2 regions of the Mesorhizobium sp. AA22 genome follow, and region 2 is predicted to be linked to the other one. Evidence: riboswitches for the same ligand, from Rfam matches in the RefSeq annotation. Region 2 holds a riboswitch; the other holds the start of a gene.
What was found. A riboswitch is a leader RNA that binds a small molecule or an ion and turns the genes downstream of it on or off. The one in region 2 is predicted to bind cobalamin.
Positions count from the first base shown of each region.

Region 1 (5,641 bases), 2.7 Mb from region 2:
GCTGCGGCCGATGCGCATGGACCGCTCGGCCAAGAGCCGCTCCACCATCTCGTTCAGCGTGATGTCCTTGCGCTCCTCGATCATCCCGATGATGAAGTCGGCATGGGCGTCGAGACGCGAGCCGCGCCGTCGTCCCTGCGGTCGTGGTGTCGTCTCGCCCATCCGGGCTCTGCCGATCCAGCGGATCGCACTCGATATCCCGACACCGAACCGAGCCGCTGCTTGCCGGGCCGATGCTCCTTCACCCGCAGCCTTCACGACACGTGACCGCAGATCCTCACCAAGTGCTCTCGCCATCGTCCACCTCCATAAAAGTGGACGTTGAATCAGCCAAACCGATTCGCGTCACATCACAATCGATTCATCGATCGCCGGACGTGCTCTAGTGCTGAATAAGAGCATGAATCAGTGATACCGGTCGGACGCGTATGCCGCCATACCACTAGAACATCAAGAGTCGTGCCAACTGGGTAGGAAGCGCCTCAGAAAAACTGTTCTGCACGTTATCAATGGCTTCACTGAAAGCGCGGCAACACGCCGGGCCCAACATCGCCGTGTCGCTAACTCGACAAACCCGACAGTAGGGGCCAACCCAAGGTGCGTCGGTCTCCTTAGGTCGGCGCTGAGGTCCGGGTTCGTACGTCGGGCCGCGACCGGGACATCCATTGTGCAACCGAAGCTACGTCATCGAAGCGACGAGTCCGGCTGTAACGGACTCGACTGGATCGGCCGCTATCTCGATGGTGCCGGTGCTCAGGCGGCATCCTCAAGCGTTGGCCCTCGGTGAAGTGTCTGTTGGCCGCTGGCGCCTGTGAGAGGCTGCAGCTCATGGACAAAGCCGTCTTCCTTCATTTCGTGGCGAAATCATCCGTCCTTCGGACGACCAGAAGCGCTTCCAGATCCTGCCCGCCGCTGAGTCGTCGCGCGGACCTTCGGCTGGACGACAAGGGTGGGGGGCCTCGCACGCGTCTTCGAGCAGTGCGCGGCTTTTCGATGCCGTTCCTTCTGCCTTGAATTCGATCCGCGAATCCGCTGGTCACATGTTTGCCGGTCACACTGGCCCAGCGACCTGCGCCCGCTCTTTCTCCCGCAGCGCGCATGCGGCAGCGACCATGTTCATGAGGGCAGGCCGGACCTCCTCCCATTTCCTTGTTTTGAGGCCACAATCCGGATTCACCCACAGTTGGCCGTCCGACAGTCGCGCGCGGGCAAGTTGGGCGAGATGTAAAATTTCGCCGACTTCCGGGATACGTGGTGAGTGAATGTCGTAGACGCCAGGACCGATGTCATTCGGATATTTGGACTTCGTGAAGGCGTCTAGCAGTTCCATTTTGGAGCGCGACGTCTCAATCGAAATCACGTCCGCGTCCAGTTCAGCGATCGAGTCGATGATCTCATTGAACTCAGAATAGCACATGTGGGTGTGAATTTGGGTCGCGTCCGCTACACCCGTTGAAGCGAGCCGGAAGCATTCGACAGCCCAGCCGAGATAATGTTTCCAGTCGGACTTCCGCAGGGGCAAGCCTTCGCGAAACGCGGCCTCATCGATCTGGATCACCCTTGCGCCAGCTCTTTCCAGGTCGGCCACTTCATCGCGGATGGCGAGCGCGATTTGGCGGCAGACCTCGGCGCGGGGTACGTCGTCGCGCACAAAAGACCAGTTAAGAATGGTCACTGGGCCTGTGAGCATGCCCTTTACCGGCTTTTTCGTCAGCGACTGGGCAAATTGCCACCAGAGGACCGTCATCGGATTGGGCCGCGATACGTCGCCGAAGATGATGGGAGGGCGCACGAGCCGGGAGCCGTAACTTTGCACCCAGCCATGCTGGGTGAAGGCGAGGCCGGACAGCTGCTCGCCGAAATGCTGCACCATGTCGTGTCGTTCGAACTCGCCGTGTACCAGCACGTCCAGCCCGATCTCCTCCTGCCAACGCACAGCCGCCTCAGTCTCCTTCTTCAGGAAGGCCTGGTAGTCGACATAGCTCAGCCGGCCCTTCGCGTGAGCGGAGCGCGCCCTGCGCACCTCGGGCGTCTGCGGGAAGGACCCGATGGTCGTCGTCGGGAACGGCGGCAGGCGGAGCGTGTCGGCCTGGACTCTCGAGCGCTTGGCAAATGCGCTCTTTCGTTGCTTCATGACGCCGTCAATGCTGCTAATTCGACCGTGGACGAGCGGATCATGGACCTTTGTAGACATTGCGCGCGCGGCGGCCGCCTCGGCAGAAGCTTTCAGTGAGCCTGCTACGGCCTCCCTGCCTTCGGATAAGGCTTGGGCCAGCACGAGCAGCTCTTCAGTCTTCTGGGCGGCGAATGCCAGCCACGAACTGACGTCCACATCCAGCGCGGTCTCCATCCGCAGGTCCATCGGCACATGAAGCATCGAGCAGGAAGGCGCAATCTCGACGCGATCCAGCGGCCAGCCGGCAACGACCGGCTTGATGCGGTCGAGAATGGCAGCCAGGTTCGCGCGCCAGACGTTGCGGCCGTCGATCAAGCCAAGTGAGAGCACCAGATCCTTCGGTGCGAGCCGACCAACCGTCTCCAACTGCTCGGGAGCGCGCACGAGATCGAGATGTAGGCCCGCCAGGCGCAGCGAAAGCGTGGTCTCGAGATTGTCCCCGAGCGGCCCGAAATAGGTAGCCAGCATAATTTTCAACTTGGGCGCGGCTTTCGACAGCTGGCCATAGGTGAATTCGAAGGCAGCTCGTTCGATCGGGTTAAGATCGAGCACAAGCGCCGGCTCATCAATCTGCACCCAGTCCGCCCCCGAGAGCTCCAGCGTCCGCAGGAGTTGCTCGTAGACGGGCAGCAGCCGCGGTAGGAGCGCTATCGGATCGAAACCCTGGCCGGGAGACTTCGCCAGCTTGAGGAAGGTGACCGGTCCAAGGATGACCGGGCGTGTATGGATGCCAAGCTCTTTTGCCTCCAGAAAGTGATCGACTGGGTTCGTCGACGAGAGCGCGAATGTCTGATCCTGGCTCAGCTCCGGCACGATGTAGTGGTAGTTAGTGTCGAACCATTTGGTCATTTCCATCGCGGTTACGCGCTGCCCCTGAACTGCATGCCCGTGACTGGCGTGTCCACAACCCGCAGTATCGCCTTGCGTCCCGCGCGCCATCGCGAAGTAGATGTCGAGCGGGACCTCGCCGCCCGTCCAGCCGTAACGAGCTGGCACGGCGCCGACCATTGCTGCGGTGTCGAGCACATGGTCATACAGTGAGAAGTCGTTCGACGGGATTTTCGACACGCCGCGGTCGTGCTGCTCGCTCCAGCTGGCGGCACGGAGTGCCTTCGCCGTCGACAGAAGGTTGGCAGCAGAAGATTTTCCGGACCAGTAGCTTTCGAGCGCGAATTTCAGTTCTCGCCGGCGACCGACACGCGGCATGCCAAGCGTTGCTATGGGAACTTGCTGGGAGACATTCATCCCACCCCCGATGGTTGCGGCGGGGACAAGGAAGGCGCTAGCAGGCCGGCATAAACGCCGAGCTGCCGCGGCCACCAGACACCCCGCCCGTGACGTTGTTTACCGTGGCAGGTCTCCTGGCTCGCGGGTCACAGCCTCTGCCCCGTCTTCCCGGGGCAGTTCGCCCCAGTGACATTGATGGGTCTGGCTCGCCGCTTACAGTTGCGGGGGCAGCGCCGGCATTGCACCGGCTTCCCTCTTAGCTCTGCTACGGCAACGCCTAGCGGAGAACCACGACACGCGGACAATCGCAGCAGCCCGCTTTGTTGTCAATGAGGTATAAAGAAATGTTTATGTGTTTATGTGAACTGTTCACCTGCGGCTCCCAATTCGGAGGTCGCCGTAGAGCTGAGCCTTCTGCGCCACTCTCCGGTGTGCGCAGGCTGTGCCTGGCCGCTCGGGCTATCTGCCATTTGTACGATCCCGTCCCAAAACGACTTCGTCAAAAATGGCGCGTGTTGGCCATTCATGATCGGGCAGTACTGGCCCGAAGTGCGACAACGTTCCTGAGCCTCAACAACCAGAAATTTGGAGAAAAACCGCCATCCTTCTCGGACTGGTACGCGTTCGATTTACACGCGCTCGTCTGGACAGCCTGCACAACAGGAAGGTGGGCAACACGTGGCGGAAATGCCGCCCTACAGCGAACCCGCCTGTTCAGCCTCGCGGCGCAAATTCTGCCGGGGTCTGGGGCCGATCTGCTGGATCACCAATCCGGCCGCCAGTGAGCCAAGGTCGCCGCAGGTCTGCAGGTCGCGGCCTTGCGTGTAGCCATGCAGGAAGCCGGCGGCATAGAGATCGCCGGCGCCTGTCGTGTCAACCAGTTCCTTGATCGCGGTCGCCTTGATCACCACGGTCTCGCCGCCGCGCACGATCACCGAGCCCTTTTCAGAACAGGTCACGGCGGCGATCCTGCAATCCGTGCGGATCTGCGCCAGTGCCTCGTCGAACGAGGCGGTCTGGTACAGCGACTTGATCTCGTGGCTGTTGGCAAACACGATGTCGACGGTGCCCGAGCGCATCAGCTCCAGAAACTCCTCGCGGTAGCGGTCGACGCAGAACGAATCCGACAATGTCATCGACACTTCGCGCCCGGCTGCGTGGGCGAGCTTCGCCGTCTGCCGGAACGCTTCCTTGGCGCGCGGCGGGTCCCACAGATAGCCCTCGAAATAGGTAACGGCGGCGCCCGACGCCTTGTCCGCCTCGACATCCTCCGGACCGAGCTCGACGCAAGCGCCGAGATAGGTGTTCATCGAGCGCTCGCCGTCCGGCGTGACGAAGATCATCGAGCGCGCCGTCGGCGGTTCGCCATTGAGCGGCCTGGTGTCGAAGGCGACGCCCTGGGCGTGCATGTCATGGGCGTAGATCTCGCCGAGCGTGTCATTCGAGACCTTGCCGAAGAAGGCGGCGCGGCCGCCGAAGCTGGCGACGCCCGCCGCCGTGTTGCCGGCGCTGCCGCCGGAGGCTTCGATGGCCGGGCCCATGCGGCTGTAGAGCAGCTCGGCGCGCCTCATGTCGATCAAATTCATCGCGCCCTTGATGATGCCGTTCGTCTCAAGGAATGCCTCGTCGCACTGGGCGATGATGTCGACAATGGCATTACCGATACAAAGCACGTCATAGTCCAGCATCTATTCATATCTCCGCCAAAAACCCACCCTCTGCCGCGCCGGGCGCGGGCGGGTTTTTGCAGGTGTGGAATGGAGTTGCCGTATGCCGCTGCATCCAACATCGGCGCATCACGCTGCTGCCGGTCCTGCCTCACGCAGCAGGTCCTCAGCTCTGTCCGTCCTTTCCCACGTGAACTCCGGCTCTTCGCGGCCGAAGTGTCCGTATGTCGCGGTCTTGCGGTATATTGGGCGTAAGAGATCAAGCATCTTGATGATGCCTTTCGGTCGGAGATTGAAAAGCTCAAGAACGACGCGCTCGATCCTTTTTTCGTCGATCTTTGCGGTTCCGAAGGTATTGATCAGGATAGACACCGGCGCGGCCACACCGATCGCGTAGGCAAGCTGAACCTCGCAGACATCCGCAAGGCCGCTTGCAACGACATTTTTTGCGACGTACCGCGCCGCATAGGCGGCCGAGCGATCAACCTTGGACGGGTCCTTGCCCGAAAAGGCGCCGCCGCCGTGACGCCCCATCCCACCGTAGGAATCGACGATGATCTTGCGTCCGGTG
Region 1 covers NZ_CP048406.1:5,876,443-5,882,083, reverse strand. Annotated here, with positions in the region: one part of gene A9K68_RS27995 (IS630 family transposase) at 1-297, opposite strand, end outside; partial or broken gene A9K68_RS31985 (IS5/IS1182 family transposase) at 763-913, shown strand; gene metE (5-methyltetrahydropteroyltriglutamate--homocysteine S-methyltransferase) at 1,052-3,397, opposite strand; cobalamin riboswitch at 3,510-3,711, opposite strand; gene A9K68_RS27985 (adenosine kinase) at 4,099-5,091, opposite strand; gene metK (methionine adenosyltransferase) at 5,200-5,641, opposite strand, start outside.
Region 1: linked by a shared signal. The riboswitch ahead of metE (5-methyltetrahydropteroyltriglutamate--homocysteine S-methyltransferase) and the one ahead of A9K68_RS15350 (DUF1636 family protein) in region 2 are both predicted to bind cobalamin.

Region 2 (5,641 bases):
GCAGCGCTTCCGCACTCGGCGGGCAGCCGGGCACGTAGATGTCGACCGGCACGACGCGATCGCAGCCGCGCACCACCGAATAGGAATAGTGATAGTAGCCGCCGCCATTGGCGCAGGAGCCCATCGAGATGACGTAGCGCGGTTCCGGCATCTGGTCATAGACCTTGCGCAGCGCCGGCGCCATTTTGTTGGTCAGCGTGCCGGCGACGATCATGATGTCGGACTGGCGCGGAGACGCGCGAGGAGCAACACCGAACCTCTCCGAGTCATAGCGCGGCATCGAGGTGTGGATCATTTCGACCGCGCAACAGGCGAGACCAAAGGTCATGAACATCAGCGAGCCGCTGCGCGCCCAGGTGATCAGCGCCTCGGTGGAGGTGACGAGAAAACCCTTGTCGGCCAGTTCGTTGTTGATCTCGAGGAAGAATGGATCATTCGCCCCCACCGGCTTCCCGGTGCTGGGGTCGAGAATGCCCTTCGGCTTCGGCGCGACGAGCGTGCCGGAATTGTCGCTCAATCCCATTCCAGCGCTCCTTTCTTCCATTCATAGGCAAAGCCGATGGTCAGCACCGCCAAAAACACCATCATCGACCAGAAACCGAGCATGCCGATCTGGCTGAAAGACACGGCCCACGGGAACAGGAAGGCCACTTCCAGATCGAAGATGATGAACAGGATCGACACTAGGTAGAAGCGGATGTCGAACTTCATGCGGGCGTCGTCGAACGAATTGAAGCCGCACTCATAGGCGGAAAGCTTTTCCGGATCTGGGTTGCGGAAGGCCACCAGGAAGGGGGCGGCAAGCAGCGCCAGGCCGACGACCAGCGCCACGCCGATGAACAGGACGATAGGCAGGTACGAACTCAACAATGCGTTCATGCTGCAGCTTTCCGTTGGCGGCCAATCCACTCTGATTACAGCACCGGACCCACTTGCGGAAGCGTGACAGTTTAACCACTGAACCGTTTTAGGAGGCTCTATGCTGCAACGCGGCGAGGGTTAGCGCAGCGCTTTCGGCGAAGCAAGTCAAACCTTGTTCAAAACACGGTGCCTGGACGGCATATCCGGATAAACTGGTCCGATCGCTCCCGTTTGATTTCTTTCAACTTTTACTCCAGTTTTCTCTCCTGACATAGATGCCGCCAAAACCCTGCTAGCATGGCGCGGAATCATCGTCCAAACCTTAGGTCGAACGCCAACAGAGTAACGTCTGCATGAAGGAAAAAATCTCGCTCGCCATGGCCCGGCGCATCGCGCTTGCCGCACAGGGGTTTGCCGACCCTCGCCCTAACAGCACGCCTGATCGCCGCCATCTGGCCCGCGTCCTTGCCCGCACCGGCCTGCTGCAGATCGATTCCGTCAGTGCGGTGGTGCGTGCTCACTATATGCCGCTCTATTCGCGGCTTGGCCCCTACCCGCTTGCGCTGCTCGACAACGCCGCCGTGACGCGCAAGCGCAAAGTCTTCGAATATTGGGCGCATGAGGCCTCCTTTCTGCCGGTCGAGACCTATCCACTGATGCGCTGGCGCATGGAGCGGGCCGAGCGCGGCGAGGAAATGTATAACGGGCTGGCCAAGTGGGGCCGCGAACGCGCCGCCTACATTGAAGACATCTATCGCGAGGTCGTTCAACGCGGCCCGATCGCCGCTTCCGCCCTGGAAGGCCAGAAAGGCTCGGGCGGCTGGTGGGGCTGGAGCGATGCCAAGCACGCTTTCGAATGGCTGTTCTGGGCCGGCCGCATCACCACGGCGTCGCGTCGTGGCTTCGAGCGGCGCTACGATCTGCCGGAGCGAGTGCTGCCGCCTGCGATACTTGCCCTGCCAGTGCCCTCCCCTGAGGATGCGCACCGCGAATTGCTGCGCATTTCCGCCCGCGCCCACGGGGTCGCGACGGCGGGCGACCTGCGCGATTATTTCCGCCTCTCTCCAGCCGACATCAAGGGCCGTATTGAGGAACTGGTCGACGCCGGCGATCTTTTGCCCGTACGCGTCGAAGGCTGGGACAAGCCTGCCTATCTTTACAAGGACGCCCGTTTTCCTCGCAAGGTCGAGGCACGCGCGCTGCTCGCTCCGTTCGATCCGGTCGTCTTCGAGCGGTCGCGCACGGAAAGACTGTTCGACTTCCGCTATCGCATCGAGATCTACACCCCCGTCGAAAAGCGCCAGTACGGCTATTATGTGCTGCCGTTTTTGCTCGGCGAAAGGATCGTGGCTCGCATTGATCTCAAGGCTGACCGCCCCGCCGGCGTGCTGCGCGTCCATGCCGCCTATGCCGAGCCCGGCGCCCCGCCGAAAACCGCCGCCGAACTCTTCGAGGAGTTGAAGCTGATGCAGGGTTGGCTCGGGCTGGAACGCATCGAAGTGACTCCGGCCGGCGACCTGGGTTCGGCTCTCGCCAACATTGCCGCATCGTAGACGTGCGTTGACACGACTGCCTGCACAGGCCTAAATCCAATCCAGACGGTCTCCTCTCGGCAAAGGGAGGAGCCAAGAGGGAATGCGGTGCGAAATCCCGATTTCAAATCCGCGGCTGTCCCCGCAACTGTAAGCGACGAGCCAAGGCCGAAAACCACTGGGACGGTCCCGGGAAGGCGGCACCAAGGCGATGACCCGCGAGCCAGGAGACCTGCCGTCTAGGACATAAGAATCCGATCGCCTGGCGGGTTTTCCGGGCAAGGAGCCTGATTTGGAACGCGACAGCAGTTTTTCGGCTGAGACAGCGGACGTTTTGTCCGGCGATAATGATGCTTTGACCGGCGTCACGGTGATCGTCTGTGACTCTTGCCGTGACGAGACCGGCTCCGATGGCCATCCCCGCGCCGGCGAATTGTTGGCCGAAGACACGCGCCGCGCAGCATCAGGGGAAAATATCCGTATCCGCAGCGTCGAATGCCTCGGCAACTGCAAGCGTCGGCTGAGCGCCGCGATCCTGCGCGACGGCTGCTGGAGCTATGTCTTCGGCGACCTGGTCGTGACCAGCGGCGCCGATCTCGTCGCTGGCGCAAAGCTCTTCGCCACCTCGACGGACGGCCTCATTCCATGGCGCGGCCGCCCCGATTGCCTGAAGCGCGGCCTCGTCGCCCGCATCCCTCCCCTCGACCTTTTGAAGGATCTGACATGACCGCTTCCGTCTCCCGCGTGCCCTGCACCGTCGTCACCGGCTTCCTCGGCGCCGGCAAGACAACGCTGATCCGCCATCTGCTCGAAAACGCCGGGGGCAAGCGGCTGGCCATCATCGTCAACGAGTTCGGCGACATCGGCATCGACGGCGAGATCCTCAAAGGATGCGGCATCGACACCTGCCCCGAGGAGAATATCGTCGAGCTGGCCAATGGTTGCATCTGCTGCACCGTCGCCGACGACTTTGTCCCGGCACTCGACCAGATCCTGTCGCTGACGCCGAAGGTCGACCATATCCTGATCGAAACCTCTGGGCTGGCTCTGCCCAAGCCGCTGGTCAAGGCCTTCCAGTGGCCGTCGGTGAAGAGCCGGGTGACCGTGGACGGCGTCGTCGCCGTGGTCGACGGACCAGCGCTGGCCGAAGGCCGCGTCGCCAACGACATGGACGCCCTGCAGGCGCAGCGCGCGCAGGACGAGACGCTCGACCACGACGACCCGGTCGAGGAGGTGTTCGAGGACCAACTCGCTTGCGCCGACCTGATCATATTGTCGAAGAGCGACTTGATGGACGCCGCCGGTTCGGCCCGCGCCAATGCCATCATCGGCGAGCACACCGCGCGCGCCGTCAAGATCGTGCCGATCTCGCAAGGTAAGGTCGACCCGTCTGTGCTGCTCGGCCTCGGCCTTGCCGTCGAGGACGACATCGAGAACCGCAAGACCCACCACGACGACGAACTCGACCACGAGCATGACGACTTCGATTCCTTCGTCATCGACATTCCGTCGGTCGCCAATCCCGATGAGCTGGCTTTGCGTGTTGCCACGGCGGCGGAGGAAGAGAACGTGCTGCGCGTCAAGGGTTTTGTCGACGTCGGCGGCAAGCCGATGCGGCTGTTGCTGCAGGCTGTCGGTCCGCGCGTCAATCACTATTACGACCGCGCCTGGACCGCTGAGGACGACCGCCGTTCGCGTCTCGTCGTCATCGGTCTGAAAGGGCTGAGCCGCCCGGCCATCGAGCGTATCCTCGCCGGCTGACCCCAGGCACGAGCCGCGATGCACATCCTCACCACAACATCCGCCTCGCTCGACGATCTCGCCGAGCCCGTTGATCTCAGGCAGACGCCTGCGGATGTCGCGGCGCTGTCCTTCACCGACAGCGATCTGGCCGGGCTGGCGGCGGCGTGGAAGGCAGGTGCGGATCGCCTGCCGTCGATGCGGCTGGCGGCTTTGCGTGATCTGCGCCATCCCATGTCCGTCGACCTCTGGATCGACAGCGTCGCCCGCCACGCCAGGGTTATTTTGGTTCGCATTCTCGGCGGCTATGACTGGTGGCGCTATGGCTGCGACCAGCTTGCCTCGACCGCCCGCGCACGCGGCATAAAACTGGCGCTGCTGCCCGGCGAGAGCCACGACGAGGATTTGCGGCTGATCGAATGCTCGACGCTGCCCCGCGAAGAGCTCGACGGTCTGCTCAATTATTTTCGCGAGGGCGGCCCGGCCAACATGACAGCGCTGGTGCATCGGCTGGCCCGGCTGGCGGGATCGGACATGGAGGTCGCGGAGCCGGTCAGCGTGCCGAAGGCGGGCTATTATGAGCCGGGGCGCGGTGTCGTCCCCCTCCCCCTCGAGGGGAAGGTCCGGCCGCAGGCCGGGGGTGGGGTCCTCTCTGAAGTGCGCCGACACCCTGAAGCGCTTCGACAGAAAGAAACGTCGCGCACTGCCGCAACGACCCCACCCGGCCCTGCTGGCCACCCTCCCCTCGAGGGGGAGGGATACGCCGCGCCTGTCATTCCCATCCTGTTCTATCGCTCGATGCTGCTCGCCGCCGATGTCGCGCCCATCGACGCTCTTTTTGAGGCGCTGAGCGCGCGCGGAATGGCCCCCGTCCCCATCTTCGTCTCCAGCCTCAAGGACCCAGCATCGCTCGCCTTCGTCGAAACCGCGCTCGCGGCGCTGAACCCTGCCGCGATCATCACCGCGACGGCTTTCGCCTCCGGCGCCGAGCCCGGCGTCGAAACCCTGTTCGACCGCGCCGGCGTACCGGTCTTCCAGGTCATCGTCGCGACGACTCGTCGTGACATCTGGCAAAACAATCAGCGCGGGCTGGCGCCCGCCGACCTCGCCATGCATGTCGTATTGCCGGAGCTCGACGGCCGCATTCTGGCCGGCGCCATTTCCTTCAAAGGCGAGAGCGAAACCGACCCGGCACTGGCCCTCCGCGCCTTCGCCAACCGGCCGGAGCCGGACCGCGTCGCGCAGGTGGCGAACCGTGTCCAAGCCTTCATCCGCCTGCAGCGCACGCCGCGCGCGGAACGCAAGCTCGCCATCCTGATCCCCGACTATCCGAGCGCACCCGGCCGCACCGGCTACGCCGTCGGCCTCGACGTGCCGTCCAGCGTGCTGGCAATGTTGCACGACCTGAGCGAACAGGGCTACGCCGTTGAAGGGATTCCGCAAACGCCGCGTGAGTTGCTGGATAAACTGGAGCGCAGCGAAGGTGGATTGGGACTAGGGGACTATCT
Region 2 covers NZ_CP048406.1:3,165,691-3,171,331, reverse strand. Annotated here, with positions in the region: gene A9K68_RS15365 (NADH-quinone oxidoreductase subunit B) at 1-523, opposite strand, end outside; gene A9K68_RS15360 (NADH-quinone oxidoreductase subunit A) at 514-879, opposite strand; gene A9K68_RS15355 (winged helix-turn-helix domain-containing protein) at 1,215-2,414, shown strand; cobalamin riboswitch at 2,444-2,648, shown strand; gene A9K68_RS15350 (DUF1636 family protein) at 2,686-3,120, shown strand; gene cobW (cobalamin biosynthesis protein CobW) at 3,117-4,154, shown strand; gene cobN (cobaltochelatase subunit CobN) at 4,173-5,641, shown strand, end outside.